One region of the Turicibacter sp. H121 genome, then DNA from elsewhere that is predicted to be linked to it. Evidence: riboswitches for the same ligand, from Rfam matches in the RefSeq annotation. Region 1 holds a riboswitch; each other region holds the start of a gene.
What was found. A riboswitch is a leader RNA that binds a small molecule or an ion and turns the genes downstream of it on or off. The one in region 1 is predicted to bind S-adenosylmethionine.
Positions count from the first base shown of each region.

Region 2: another riboswitch for S-adenosylmethionine. It lies ahead of metK (methionine adenosyltransferase); the one in region 1 lies ahead of AT726_RS09365 (methionine ABC transporter ATP-binding protein).
Region 3: another riboswitch for S-adenosylmethionine. It lies ahead of AT726_RS05725 (methionine ABC transporter ATP-binding protein); the one in region 1 lies ahead of AT726_RS09365 (methionine ABC transporter ATP-binding protein).

Region 1 is NZ_CP013476.1:1,950,381-1,955,133, forward strand. Features, by position in the region: gene AT726_RS09355 (hypothetical protein) at 1-986, shown strand, start outside; gene AT726_RS09360 (DUF6320 domain-containing protein) at 970-1,632, shown strand; SAM riboswitch class I at 1,738-1,840, shown strand; SAM riboswitch class I at 1,925-2,026, shown strand; gene AT726_RS09365 (methionine ABC transporter ATP-binding protein) at 2,121-3,164, shown strand; gene AT726_RS09370 (methionine ABC transporter permease) at 3,148-3,828, shown strand; gene AT726_RS09375 (MetQ/NlpA family ABC transporter substrate-binding protein) at 3,863-4,678, shown strand; gene AT726_RS09380 (M20 family metallopeptidase) at 4,699-4,753, shown strand, end outside.
Region 2 is NZ_CP013476.1:1,573,138-1,577,890, forward strand. Features, by position in the region: gene AT726_RS07605 (DNA recombination protein RmuC) at 1-1,071, shown strand, start outside; SAM riboswitch class I at 1,145-1,246, shown strand; gene metK (methionine adenosyltransferase) at 1,717-2,907, shown strand; gene AT726_RS07615 (diacylglycerol/lipid kinase family protein) at 3,054-3,944, shown strand; gene AT726_RS07620 (VanZ family protein) at 4,114-4,743, opposite strand.
Region 3 is NZ_CP013476.1:1,172,459-1,177,211, reverse strand. Features, by position in the region: gene AT726_RS05730 (methionine ABC transporter permease) at 1-329, opposite strand, end outside; gene AT726_RS05725 (methionine ABC transporter ATP-binding protein) at 329-1,342, opposite strand; SAM riboswitch class I at 1,466-1,566, opposite strand; gene AT726_RS05720 (manganese efflux pump MntP) at 1,771-2,352, shown strand; gene pflB (formate C-acetyltransferase) at 2,733-4,753, shown strand, end outside.

The sequences.
Region 1 (4,753 bases):
TTAGCATTACTTATTATGAGAAAATGATTCATTTAGAAGTCTTTCATGCGCTGGCAGATGGTGCAGGAGCCACTCAGTTTTTAAAGGTTATCATTTATCATTATCTCAAACGTTTATATCCAGAATTAGCGACGGAATCCATTGTGATAGGAGGAGATCATTCATCTTTACCTGCGATGGATGAAGACAGTTTTTTAAAGGTAAAAAGTGAAGCTCAATCAAAAGTCATACCGAAAACAACTGTAGCATATAAAATAACAGGTATTAAAAAACGTCCTCAAGAATTAAAGGTCATTCATGGGATTATGTCTGCTAAACAGGTCGTTCGTATCGCAAAGCAATATGAAGTGACCGTATCCAGCTTGCTATGTTCAATTTTGATTTATGCGATCTATGAACAAAATTATAAATTTAATCAGGATTTTCATCCTATTATTGTCACGGTTCCTATTGATTTAAGAGGGCGATTTGGTTCACATACGTTAAGAAATTTTTTTTCAAATGTTAATGTGACGGTTACGCCAGGTCCTAACTTAAGCTTTGATGACTTATTAAAAGACGTTTCAAACCAATTGAATGAGGGTAAAAAGCCAGAAGTTGTGAATCAAAAAATTAATGATAATGTCAGTGCTCAAAAAAACATGATGATTCGTTTCGTACCACTAGGAATTAAGAACATGGTCATGCGTCATATTTACCATGAAGCGGACAAAGGGGTTACAACAACGTTATCAAATTTAGGGCGTGTCGTGTTACCTGAATCATTAGCTCCATATGTTGAGGAAATGCGAATGATGATTCCTGTGACCCCTCATCAACCGATTCGTTGTGGTGTTATTTCTTGTAATGATCAATTTGTTTTAACATTTACTTCCTCTTTAGAGGAAACAGATATTCAAAGATACTTTTTCAGATTTTTAAAAAAATACGGGATTGATATAACAATCTCTTGTAATGAGGAATTTAATCATGAAATATTGTTCTAAATGTCAGATGAAAGTACAAAATCAATTGAATAACTGTCCACTTTGTGGGCAATTACTGGAGTCGGTTGAATTTGAAATTGAACGAGATTATCCAGAGCAATTTGCAAAAAAACGCCGTTTTTCTATTCGAAAATCCATTATTTTTTTAGCCATGATGATTATCTCCTTCTCATTTATCAGTGGGATTTTTCAAGATTTTCAATGGAATTGGGTATTCATTATTACAGCTGCAACACTTTACTTAACTATTAGTGCTATTTTAGGATCACGTGTGAAAAGAAATATTGGTCCAAATATTTTAACACAGGTTATTGGAATATCGGCTTTATCAATCATTATTGATTATTTTTTGGGATATAGTGGGTGGTCTTTAGAGATTATTTTCCCGCTGGGGTTAATGGCTGGAACAACTATAATTACTGTCATGATTCTTCTTAATCCAAAGCGATTTACGGATTTAGTTATTTATCAATTAATGTTTGGATTGATGGGAATTGTGATTTTAGCGATGATTTATTTCCAAGTCATTATCTTCCGTCAAATTGCTATTATTGGAAGTTATTATACGATCATTACTTGTGTCGGTTTATTCTTCTTTGCGGATCGTCAGATGATTCATGAGTTGAAGAAAAAATTTCATTATTAATTAATATTTTTCATAAAAAATACAAATTATGTAAGAAAAGATTTACAAATAGAAAAATAGATGTTATAGTATCCATAAGTTAAATAATTCCAATTGAATCGTGATTCCTTATAAAGAGAAGTGGAGGGACAGGCCCGATGAAGCTTCAGCAACCAGTACAGATGTACAGTGGTGCTAAATCCGACAGAGCTATTCTGAAAGATGAGGAGAACAGGTTAGTATGCTGATTTTAAACTAAGGTGTTCTTCTGATTTCTCAGAAGGAATCCTTAGTTTTTTTAATTGAATAATAATCCTTATCGAGAGAAGTGGAGGGACAGGCCCGATGAAGCTTCAGCAACCAGTACAATGTACAAAGGTGCTAAATCCGACAGAGCTATTCTGAAAGATGAGGGAGTGAGTGAGAATTTATTTAGATTTGAACGGACTTCTTTCATCAGCATAAGGAGTCCGTTTTTATTTTGGAAACAGCAAGAAAGGAGAGTCAATATGATTGAACTGAAGAATGTGAGTAAAACTTTTTCGCTAAAGGGGAAGATTGTTGAAGCGGTTAAAGAGGTTAATTTGACAGTAGAAGCTGGTGAAATTTTTGGGATTATTGGATATAGTGGTGCAGGCAAGAGTACTTTAATTCGATGTTTAAATTTTTTAGAAGTTCCAACTGAAGGGGAAGTGATTGTTAATCGTCAAGTGCTAAATCAATTATCGCCCAAAGAATTAAGATTAGCTCGTCACAAAATTGGGATGATTTTTCAGCACTTCAATTTATTAAAGACACGAACTGTTTTTGATAACGTTGCTTATCCGTTAAAAGGTCAAAAAATTAGTAAAGAAGAAAAGAAGGAAAAAGTACTACGTCTTTTGAATTTAGTGGGTCTAGAGGATAAAGCAGATGTGTATCCTTCCCAATTAAGTGGGGGACAAAAGCAACGTGTGGCCATTGCACGAGCATTGGCTAATGACCCTCAAGTTCTATTATGCGACGAGGCAACATCTGCACTTGATCCACAGACGACAAAGTCGATTTTAAAACTTCTTAAAGAAATTAATAAAGAGTTAGGATTAACGATTGTGTTAATTACGCATCAAATGGAAGTGGTTAAAGAGATTTGTCATAAAGTTGCGGTCATGGAGAAGGGCCGTATTATTGAACAAGGAAATATTGTTAGTGTCTTTTCAAATCCACAATCAGAGATTACAAAAGATTTTGTGTCCTCATTATTCCAAGATGAGAAAATCTTTGAGTTATTAGCAGAAAGAGCACCACTAGAAGAACTGAGTCACTTAGAGAAGCTAGTTAAAATCTCATTTGTTGGTCAGCAAACAGGACATGCCTTTATTTCGAAGTTATCAAAGCAATTTAATGTAGAGGCAAGTATTTTATTTGGAAGCATTGAGATTATTCAAAAGACCCCGATTGGTCATTTGATTGTTAGCTTCCATGGTAACAAAGAAGAAATCTTTAGTGCGATTAACTATTTAGAAAACTCAGATATTCAGGTGGAGGTGTTAAAGAATGAATCAGTTGCTTAATCAAATTTGTCCGAATGTCGTAGCGTATTTTCCAGAGTTAATTCAAGCGCTATGGGATACATTATTGATGGTGGTCATCTCGGGATTGTTTGCTGTGTTAATTGGTTTACCCATTGGAGTTGTTTTAGTCGTGACAAGACCGGGACATTTGTTAGAACAAAAAGCAGTTAATCTGATAGTGGGGAAGTTCATTAATGTTTTTCGCTCGATTCCATTTATTATTTTATTAGCATTTATTATGCCATTAACTCGAGCAATTGTCGGAACATCGATTGGATTAAAAGGGGCAATCGTTCCTTTAGTGGTAGGAACTGCGCCATTTGTTGCTAGACAAGTAGAATCAGCCTTATTAAATGTGGATCCTGGTGTGATTGAAGCTGCAAAGGCAATGGGATCAACGCCATTTGAAATTATTTATCGTGTCCTACTTCGAGAAGGGCTAGGTGGAATTATTTATGGACTAACGATTACGACGGTTAGCTTAATTGGATTTTCGGCCATTGCTGGAAATGTCGGTGGTGGAGGTTTAGGAGACTTCGCTATTCGTTATGGGTATCAGTACTATAAGGGAGATATTATGGTAGTAACGGTCATTATTATTATCATTTTAGTTTCAATCGTTCAAAGTGTTGGGGAAGTACTTGAACGAAAGTTCAGTCATTAATGAACAAAGAAAAAAATCAAAGGGAGAGATAGAAATGAAAAAGAAATTATTAAGTATTGTAACAACGATTTGTTTAGGAATTTTATTAGTAGCGTGTGGTGGACAATCAGGAGATACTGACAAAGTCATCAAATTAGGGATTAATGGAGAAGTCAATCAGATTTGGAAAAGTGTTCAATCACGTTTAGCAGATGAAGGGATTGATTTACAATTTGTAACATTTAGTGATTATAATTTACCGAATCAAGCATTAGCTGATGGCGAAATTGATGCAAACTCTTTCCAAACTATTGCGTTTTTCGAACAATTTATTAACGATCATAATTTAGATTTAACATCAATTGGCTATACGGTTTTAGCTCCAATGGGAATCTATTCATCAAAAATTTCTGACTTAAATGAGTTACCAGATGATTCAACTGTTTTAATTCCAAATGATGCATCAAATGGAGGACGCGCCTTATTATTATTACAAGATGCGGGTTTAATTAAATTAGCGGATGAAGTTGGAATTACACCAACTGTAAAGGATATTGTTGAAAATCCTAAGAATCTTGAAGTTGTTGAATTAGTCGCACAACAATTACCACTTTCATTAGCTGATGCAGAAATTGCAGTTATTAATAATGGAGTTGCCGTACAAGCTAACTTATCACCTTTAAATGATTCTATCTATATTGAAAATACAGAAAGTGAGTCTGTTGTAAATTATTATAATATTATTGCGGCTCGTACGGAGGATAAAGATAATCCAACATTAAAAAGATTAGTGGAAGTTTATCAAACAGAGGAAACGAAAAAAGCAATTGAAGAGGAATATAAAGGGGCAAGTATTCCAGTTTTTGAATAAGAGTATAGGGGGAGATTATCATGGAACAAAAAATTATTAAAGTACAAGATTATTTAAATAAACGTCGAGAAGATT
Region 2 (4,753 bases), 380 kb from region 1:
ATTAAACAGGTGATTGATGAACAACAGCGAATGGAAAAAAGGTTGCAACAAACTAATTTTCAAATGTTAGATACCGTTGGACAAAATAATGAGCGAGTGCTCGATCGTTATGGCCAATTTGAGCGTACGATTCGTGGACAGTTACTTCAACATAGTACGGTGGTGACGGAACAGCTACAGCGTGATTTTGAAAAGTTAAATGAGCGCATGGAAGTGAATTTGATGCGTATTAATGATAAGGTGAATGAGCGTTTAGATCAGTCGTTTAATAAAACAAATGAGACGTTTCAGAGTATTTTAGTTCGATTAGCGAAGATAGATGAGGCGCAAAAGAAGATTGAAAGTTTATCAACAGATATTGTTTCATTGCAGACGTTGTTAACAGATAAGAAAAGCCGTGGAACATATGGGGAGGTTCAGTTGTATCAAATTTTGGCTTCAGTATTTGGAGAGAAAAATGACCGTTTGTATCAGACTCAATATAAGGTTTCAAATGGAACAATGGTTGATGCGATTTTATTTGCACCAGCCCCATTAGGAAATTTACCGATTGATTCGAAATTCCCATTGGAAAACTATCAGCGAATGATGGATCGTAACTTACCTGATGTAGAACGTAAAATTGCCACCAAGCAGTTTAAACAAGATGTGAAAAAGCATATTGATGATATTGCCATGAAGTATATTACACCGGAGGAAACATCGGATCAGGCGATTTTATTTTTGCCAGCAGAGGCCATTTTTGCAGAGATTAATGCTTACCATATTGATTTAATTGAATATGCTCAACAAAGACGAGTTTGGTTAGTTTCTCCAACAACTTTAATGTCGACTTTAACAACGATTCAAGTCATTATAAATAATCTTGAACGCGATCGTCATGCTTTAGTCATTCAACAAGAGTTAAATAAATTAGGAGATGAATTTAAGCGATATAAGGAACGTTGGGATAAATTAAGTAAACACATTGATACAGTTTCAAAAGATGTCAAAGAGATTCATATTACGACTGAAAAAATTGGAACTCGCTTTGATTCGATTTCAAATGTTGAATTAGATTTTAAAGAATAACCGTTAATAATTGACAAGTTACGAGTTTGTTCTTATAATTAATAATGAAATTAAAAATAAATATAATAATATACTCTTATTAAGAGCGATGGAGGCATAGGGGCCTATGAAGTCGCGGCAACCTCCTTGAATAGGAAGGTGCCGACCCAAGCGAGTTTAACTCGAGCAATAAGAGGGTTTGAATCAGTCATTCAAGTCCGCTTATAGCGGACTTTTTTTGTTAGCCTAAAGGGACAACTTCGGGGTTATCCACTCAAGTGCTAAGGAGTGATGAGCAGTAGTGAATCCGACCAGCCTTTGTGGTTTTACCGCATTAGATGAGCTATATGTAAGCTTATCTCTTTAAACAGAGTAAAAGTTAGATAAACTGTACACCGTAGGTGAAACTATAAGTTGTTCTTTCCATGTTATCCGCTAGTATGCTCATGATCTGAGCGGCCAGCGATAGATTATATGTACTAGTTTGTTAAAGAAAAAAGAATTACTTAGAAAAGGTGGATTATTTTTCTTAAATTGTCCATTATAGGTATGAATGATTGATTTTGTTAATGATTTTTAAATATTAACCGGCCCGAGCTATTATCTCTCGTCAGGAACTTAATAATATAGAGTATTTCTTAGTGTAATTAGAAGGAGGACATTAGTATGTCAGAACGTCGATTATTTACATCAGAATCTGTAACAGAAGGGCATCCAGATAAGATTGCAGATCAAATCTCAGATTCAATTTTAGATGCTATCTTAGCAAAAGATCCTATGGCACGCGTTGCTTGTGAAACGTCTGTGACAACAGGATTAGTCTTAGTATTTGGAGAAATTACTACTTCTTCATATGTTGATATCCAAAAGGTTGTTCGTGAAACAATTCGTGAAATTGGATATAACCGTGCGAAATATGGGTTTGATGCAGATACTTGTGCTGTGTTAACAGCTATTGATGAACAATCTGTAGATATTGCAATGGGGGTTGATCAAGCATTAGAAGCTCGTACAGGAATTATGACTGATGAGCAAATTGAAGCAATTGGTGCAGGGGATCAAGGATTAATGTTTGGTTTTGCCACAAATGAAACTGAAGAATATATGCCTTTACCAATCTCATTAGCACATAAATTATCTCGTCGTTTAACTGAAGTTCGTAAAAATGGAACCTTAGATTACTTACGTCCAGATGGTAAAACACAGGTAACAGTTGAATATGATGAGGCAGGAAAACCAGTTGCAATCGATACTGTTTTACTTTCAACACAACATTCACCAGAAGTAAGTCACGAACAAATCGAAGCAGATATTAAAAAACATGTCTTTGATGCAGTGTTACCACAAAACTTAGTAACAGAAAATACTCGCTACTTAGTTAATCCAACAGGACGCTTTGTCATTGGTGGACCACACGGAGATGCTGGATTAACAGGACGTAAAATTATCGTTGATACATACGGAGGATATGCACGTCATGGTGGTGGAGCATTCTCTGGAAAAGATGCAACTAAAGTAGACCGTTCAGCAGCTTATGCAGCTCGTTATGTTGCTAAAAACTTAGTTGCAGCGGGATATGCTGATAAAATTGAAATTCAATTATCATATGCCATCGGTGTTGCTCAGCCAACATCAATCATGGTTGATACATTTGGAACAGGAAAAGTATCAAATGCCAAGATTGTAGAAGTTATTCGTCAAAACTTCGACTTACGTCCAGCAGGAATCATCCAAATGTTAGATTTACGTAAGCCGATTTATAAACAAACAGCTGCTTACGGACACTTTGGACGTACAGATGTTGATTTACCATGGGAACGTTTAGATAAAGTTGAAGCTTTAAAATCACAATTTTAATAAAATAAAAGCCTGGTTCTAATTTTTGAATCAGGCTTTTATTTGTGTACTTAGAATCTCTACAATCATAAACGACATTTTTTTGACAATAGGTGATATAATATAATGTAAAATTAAAGTTTAAATTTTTGAAAGGAAGTGCCTCTGTGCGTAAGAAGTTATTACTTATTATTAATCCAACTTCAGGACGTGGGATAATAAAGGACTATTTATTACTGATTATTAGCCAATTGAGCTTAGCTGGATATGAGGTGGTCGTGTATCCCACTAAAGCTAAATATGATGCAGTGGAGAAAATGAAAGAGGCTAGAAATTATGATTTAGTCGTTGCAAGTGGAGGCGATGGAACCTTAAATGAAGTCATCACAGGGTTAATCCAAGCAAATGCGAATACACCAATTGCGTACATTCCAACTGGAACGACCAATGATTTTGCTACTACACTTGGAATTCCTAAAAATATCCCTAAAGCGTTAGATTTATGTATTCAAGGGAAACAGATGCCAATTGATATTGGACAGTTTGGTAGTCGATATTTTACTTATGTTGCTGCGTTTGGAGCCTTTACCGATGTGGCTTATGAGACTCCACAACCACGAAAAAATATGTTAGGCGGATTAGCTTACTTAATTGAGGGATTATTAAAGTTACCTACCATTCAATCGTATAAGTGTAAGATTACTCACCGTGATGGTGTGATTGAAGGGGATTATATTTTTGGAATGATTTCTAACTCAGATTCTGTCGCAGGTATAAAAAATGCATTTGGAAATCAGGCTGATCTAAGTGATGGTTTATTTGAAGTGACGTTAATTCGTGCTCCAAAAAATCTGATTGATATTCATCGAATCTTAAATGACTTTTTAAATACTCAATATGATCCAGAATATGTGGTGACATTTAAGACGGATCGTATGACTGTTGAGAGTGAGCAAGATGTTAAGTGGACATTAGATGGTGAAGATGGTGGGATTTTAAAAAGTGTTAATATTAGAAGTTTACAACGACGAGTACAAATTCTATCTTTAAAAATGTAGACATCAGCTATTCTTATAATTAGAAAGAACAGCTGGTGTTAAATGAAATGGATAGCACCTCTATAGTAGATGAAAAAAGTGATTCTATCTCTGATAAAGAATCACTTTAAATTCTATTATGGGGGTATTTTTATATCATTAGAAGGGTTAATATTATTAGTTTGGTTTGTTAATCGTCTAATGTAAAGGGGGTTCGTTCAATAATTGGTTTCTCTTTAGAATATTGCTGTTTTGAGTTATTGTTACTGAGATGTTTATTAATAAATTGGATCAAATTTACAATCACAAAGATAAAAAGACAGAAGGTCATGCCGGTCACTAGGCCTAAAACATCAATTTCAAAATCACTAATCTGTCCTGTTCTTCCCTCGACAAAGAGTTGATGGATTTCATCAGTAAAGGCAAAGAGTGATCCACAATAAAATGTAATTAAGAAGGCTTTATAGAAGTTAAAGGCGTAAGTAAAGACCCCCATTGAAAGTATCCCAAGTATCATATAAATCCCAAAATGTGCCCATTTACGAATGATAAAGCTCCAATTACTATAGGTAGAGAAGATAAAAGGATAAAGTTCTTCTAAGTTTAATTTATAAAGTACTTTAATAACAAATTGATCCCATTGATGTAAAAAGTTATTTAAGAATTCAAATTGACTGAGGAATAAATATAAACTATTTGAGAGGGAGCCAGACTCTCGACCGGTTTGAGCGGATAGGCTATAGATTAACTTCATAAAACAATAGATTGTCATCAGTCCAATCAAGAGAAATAATCCTTTCTTTAAATGTTCTCGTTTCATATCACACCTC
Region 3 (4,753 bases), 780 kb from region 1:
CCATAGAAAGGAGCGGCTCCTATAATTAAAGCTGGTAGGGCTGCATTCGGCCCAAGGACCGTCCCAACTAAGAATTTTGTAAAGTTTAACAAAAGAATGATTAAAATGACAAATGGAATTGAACGAAAAATGTTAACAAATGCTGATAAAACACGATTAATCCATTTATTTTCTAAGAGTTGATTCGGTGCTGTTAAAAATAAGACTAACCCGATAATTAATCCTAAAATAAAGACGAAGATACCTGCGATAGCAGTCATATATAATGTTTCAAGCGTTGCCGAGAACATTTTATCCCATTTGACATTTGGTAGTAATAATAAAAACATTATGAAATCACCTCAACTTCTACCCCAACTTCTTTTAAATAATTAAGAGCTGGAATGATTTCTAGACCCGTAAGTTGAACATAAAGAGAACCGTAGCCACCCTCTTGAGTTTGTACGACCTTTCCTTGAATAATATTAATGTCCACTTGGTAGTTACGAATAACGTTTGTGATGAAAGGTTGTTCTGCTTTTTCTTTTAGATATTTCAGAAGAACAATTTTTCCTTTAGGGAACTTTTTAATTAGATGTTCGACCGTCTCAATTGAGTCATCTTCACTCGCTACTTGTTTAACGAAACGTTCAGTAACTGGATGCTGAGGATTAGAGAAAACCGTTAAGACATCTCCTTGTTCAACGATACGCCCACTTTCCATAATCGCCACATGATGACAAATTTTTTGAATCACACGCATTTCATGTGTGATTAGAACAATAGTTAAGTTATATTTTTTATTAATTTGAACAAGTAAATCTAAAATTTCATCTGTTGTTTGCGGATCAAGGGCTGAAGTGGCTTCATCACAAAGTAGAACTTTAGGATTGTTAGCCAATGCACGTGCAATCCCAACGCGTTGTTTTTGTCCACCACTCAATTGAGAGGGATAATTGTCTTCTTTTCCACTTAAACCAACTAATTGAATAAGCTCTAAAACTCGTGGCTTGATTTCGTCTTTGTTTACTCCTGCAATCTCAAGTGAGAAGGCGATATTTTCAAATACCGTACGTGACCAGAGTAAATTAAAGTGTTGAAAGACCATTCCAATTTGTTGTCGAGCCAATCGAAGCTCTTTAGAGGAGATTTGAGTTAAATCTTTCCCATCAATGGTAACTGTCCCTTCAGTTGGACGTTCCAGTAAGTTTAACATTCGAATTAGTGTACTTTTTCCAGCCCCACTGTAACCGATAATTCCGAATATTTCCCCTTTTTGGATAGACAAGTTAACTGAATCTACAGCAGTGACACGTCCAGAATTCGTATTAAATATTTTTTTTATTTGATCAAGAACAATCATGAAATTCTCCCCTTTCGTTCTCTTAATCAGATGCTACAATTTTCTTATTTATGAAATAAAAAAACCTTTCTACTTCGATAAGCAGAAAGGTGTATTACATAATTTATATGTAGATCACACTTTCCCTTATCTTTCAGACAATGTCTGCAGGAATTGGCACCGTATCATGACTGATTGGTTGCCGGGCATCATTGGGCCTGTCCCTCCGCCTCTCGTGATAAGAGTTTGTTAAGTTGTATAAAATTGTAAATCTTAATAACTATTATAAATCCTATTTGTGGAAAGTCAATCATTTTTTACCATAAATGAAGCGAAGTTATTAAATCTTATATAAGGATAATACGAGATAGAAAAATTTTAATCATATATTTGTAGTGATTTAGATAAGATGTAAAGATACAAGGAAACTAAAGTTGGGGTGAGAATCGTTGAAAGAATATTTAGTAGTTATCATGATAATGTCAGTTGCATTAGCTATGGATGCATTTGCGGTCGCTATTACATTAGGAATGGATGGATTAGCCCATACAGTGAGAGATCGTCTTAAAGTATCCATTAGTTTTGGCTTTTTTCAAGGTCTGTTATTTGTCATTGGAATTGTTTCATTAAAGTTTGTTAGTGGAGAAATCACGACATATAATCATTTAATCGCTGGTGTGATTTTAATTATATTAGGTGTCAGAATGTTAAAAGAAGCTTTTGAAAGTTCGAAAGAAGAATATATTGAATCTCATGAGATGGGCTTCAATAAAAAAAAGGGTTTATCCTTAAAGTTACTTGCGATGTTTGGGATAGCGACAAGTATTGATGCTTTAGCAGCCGGAATTACTTACGGGTTAATTTACGAGCAATTAATTTTGGCTACTATTCTCATAGCAACTATTGCATTTTTATTTTCCTATATAGGATCAACCTTTGGAAAAACATTAGGGCATATGATAGGAAATAAAGCAAACATCTTTGGAGGAGTTATGATTATTTTACTTGGAGTTAACGCCTTATTTTTTTGATTACAATCAGTAGCAGATACGCTTTATTTTATTAGGAAAGAGATATCTTTTTTTAATATCAAAATTATGATTTTATCTTTATTTTCTATATTATATTGGTAAATTATCCATAAGATTGTAAGCGTAACCCCTTATATTAGAAAAAAATAAAAATATTTAAAAAAAATTAATGTATATAAGTTGATTTTTTCCAGTGTTGGAAATATAATAATAACTGTAAAAGATATATACGTTATAATGTTTAAGGGGAGTTATTAAATATTATGTTCGTATAGTGTAACCCCTTTACAAAGGGAAGAATCTTATTGTAAAATTATGGTAACAATAAGATTTGAAATTTCAGAGAGAGGTTCTTAAGAGAACTATAAGGAGGAACTATCATGGAAGCTTGGCAAGGCTTTAAAGGTACAGAATGGCAAGAAAAAATTGATGTGCGTGACTTTATCAATCAAAACATCACTGTTTATGAAGGGGATGACTCTTTCTTAGCAGGACCAACTGAAGCAACAACAAAATTATGGGACCAAGTAATGGAGTTAACTAAAGCTGAGCGTGAAGCTGGCGGAGTTTTAGACTTAGATACAAAAATCGTATCTACAATTACTTCTCATGAACCAGGATATTTAAATAAAGATTTAGAAAAAATCGTTGGTTTCCAAACTGACAAACCATTCAAACGTTCATTACAACCATTCGGTGGAATTCGTATGGCTGAAAAAGCTGCTGAATCTTATGGATTCCATGTAGATCCAGAAGTATCTCATATCTTCACTGAATACCGTAAAACACATAACCAAGGTGTATTCGATGCTTACACTCCAGAAATTCGTGCAGCTCGTAAATCAGGTGTTATCACAGGATTACCAGATGCTTACGGACGTGGACGTATTATCGGAGACTACCGTCGTGTCGCTTTATACGGGGTAGATCGTTTAATGGCTGAAAAATTAAAAGACCATAACAACACTTCACGTGTCATGGATGAAGAAACTATTCGTTTACGCGAAGAAATTTCTGAACAATATCGTGCTTTAAATGAATTAAAACAAATGGCAGCAAAACATGGTTTCGATATCTCTAAACCAGCAACAACTGCTAAAGAAGCAGTTCAATGGTTATACTTCGGATACTTAGCTGCAATTAAAGAACAAAATGGTGCTGCGATGTCTTTAGGACGTACTTCTACATTCTTAGATATCTATATTGAGCGTGACTTACAAAATGGTGTAATTACTGAAGAAGAAGCACAAGAGATTATGGACCACTTCGTAATGAAATTACGTTTAGTTAAATTCTCTCGTACTCCAGATTACAATGAATTATTCTCAGGAGATCCAACTTGGGTAACTGAGTCAATCGCTGGTATGTCAACTGATGGATTCCCATTAGTAACTAAAAACTCATTCCGTGTATTACACACATTAGATAACTTAGGACCAGCACCAGAACCAAACTTAACAGTATTATGGTCAACAAAATTACCTCAAGGTTTCAAAGAATACTGTGCAAAAATGTCAATCAAAACTTCAGCAATCCAATATGAAAATGATGACATCATGCGTCCAATCTACGGTGATGACTATGCTATCGCATGTTGTGTATCACCAATGAAAGTTGGTAAACAATTACAATTCTTTGGTGCACGTGCTAACTTAGCGAAAGCATTATTATATGCAATCAACGGTGGTCGTGATGAAAAATCTAAAGTACAAGTTGGACCACACTGGGCACCAATTACTGATGAAGTATTAGATTACAACAAAGTAATGGAACGTTACGATGAAGTAATGGAATGGTTAGCAGATTTATATGTTAATACATTAAATATCATCCACTATATGCATGACAAATATAGCTATGAGCGTATTGAAATGGCATTACACGATACAGATGCAGAACGCGTTTCAGCAACAGGTATCGCTGGATTATCAGTAGTAGCTGACTCATTATCAGCTATCAAATATGCAAAAGTTAAACCAATCCGTGATGAATTCGGTATTGCAGTTGACTTCGAAGTTGAAGGAGACTTCCCTAAATACGGAAATAATGATGATCGCGTAGACCAAATCGCAGTAGACGTTATGTCATCATTCATGACAAAAATCCGTAAACATAAACCATATCGTGCAAAATTACAAACTCAATCTATCTTAACTATCACATCAAACGTTGTATATGGTAAGAAAACAGGAACAACTCCATGTGGTCGTAAAGAAGGTGAACCATTTGCACCAGGTGCAAACCCAATGCACGGACGTGACTCTCACGGAGCAATCGCTTCAATGTCATCAGTAGCGAAGTTACCATTTGAATCTGCACAAGATGGTATCTCAAATACATTCTCATTAGTACCTAAATCATTAGGACGTACAGATGAAGAACGTAACAAAAACTTAGTAGC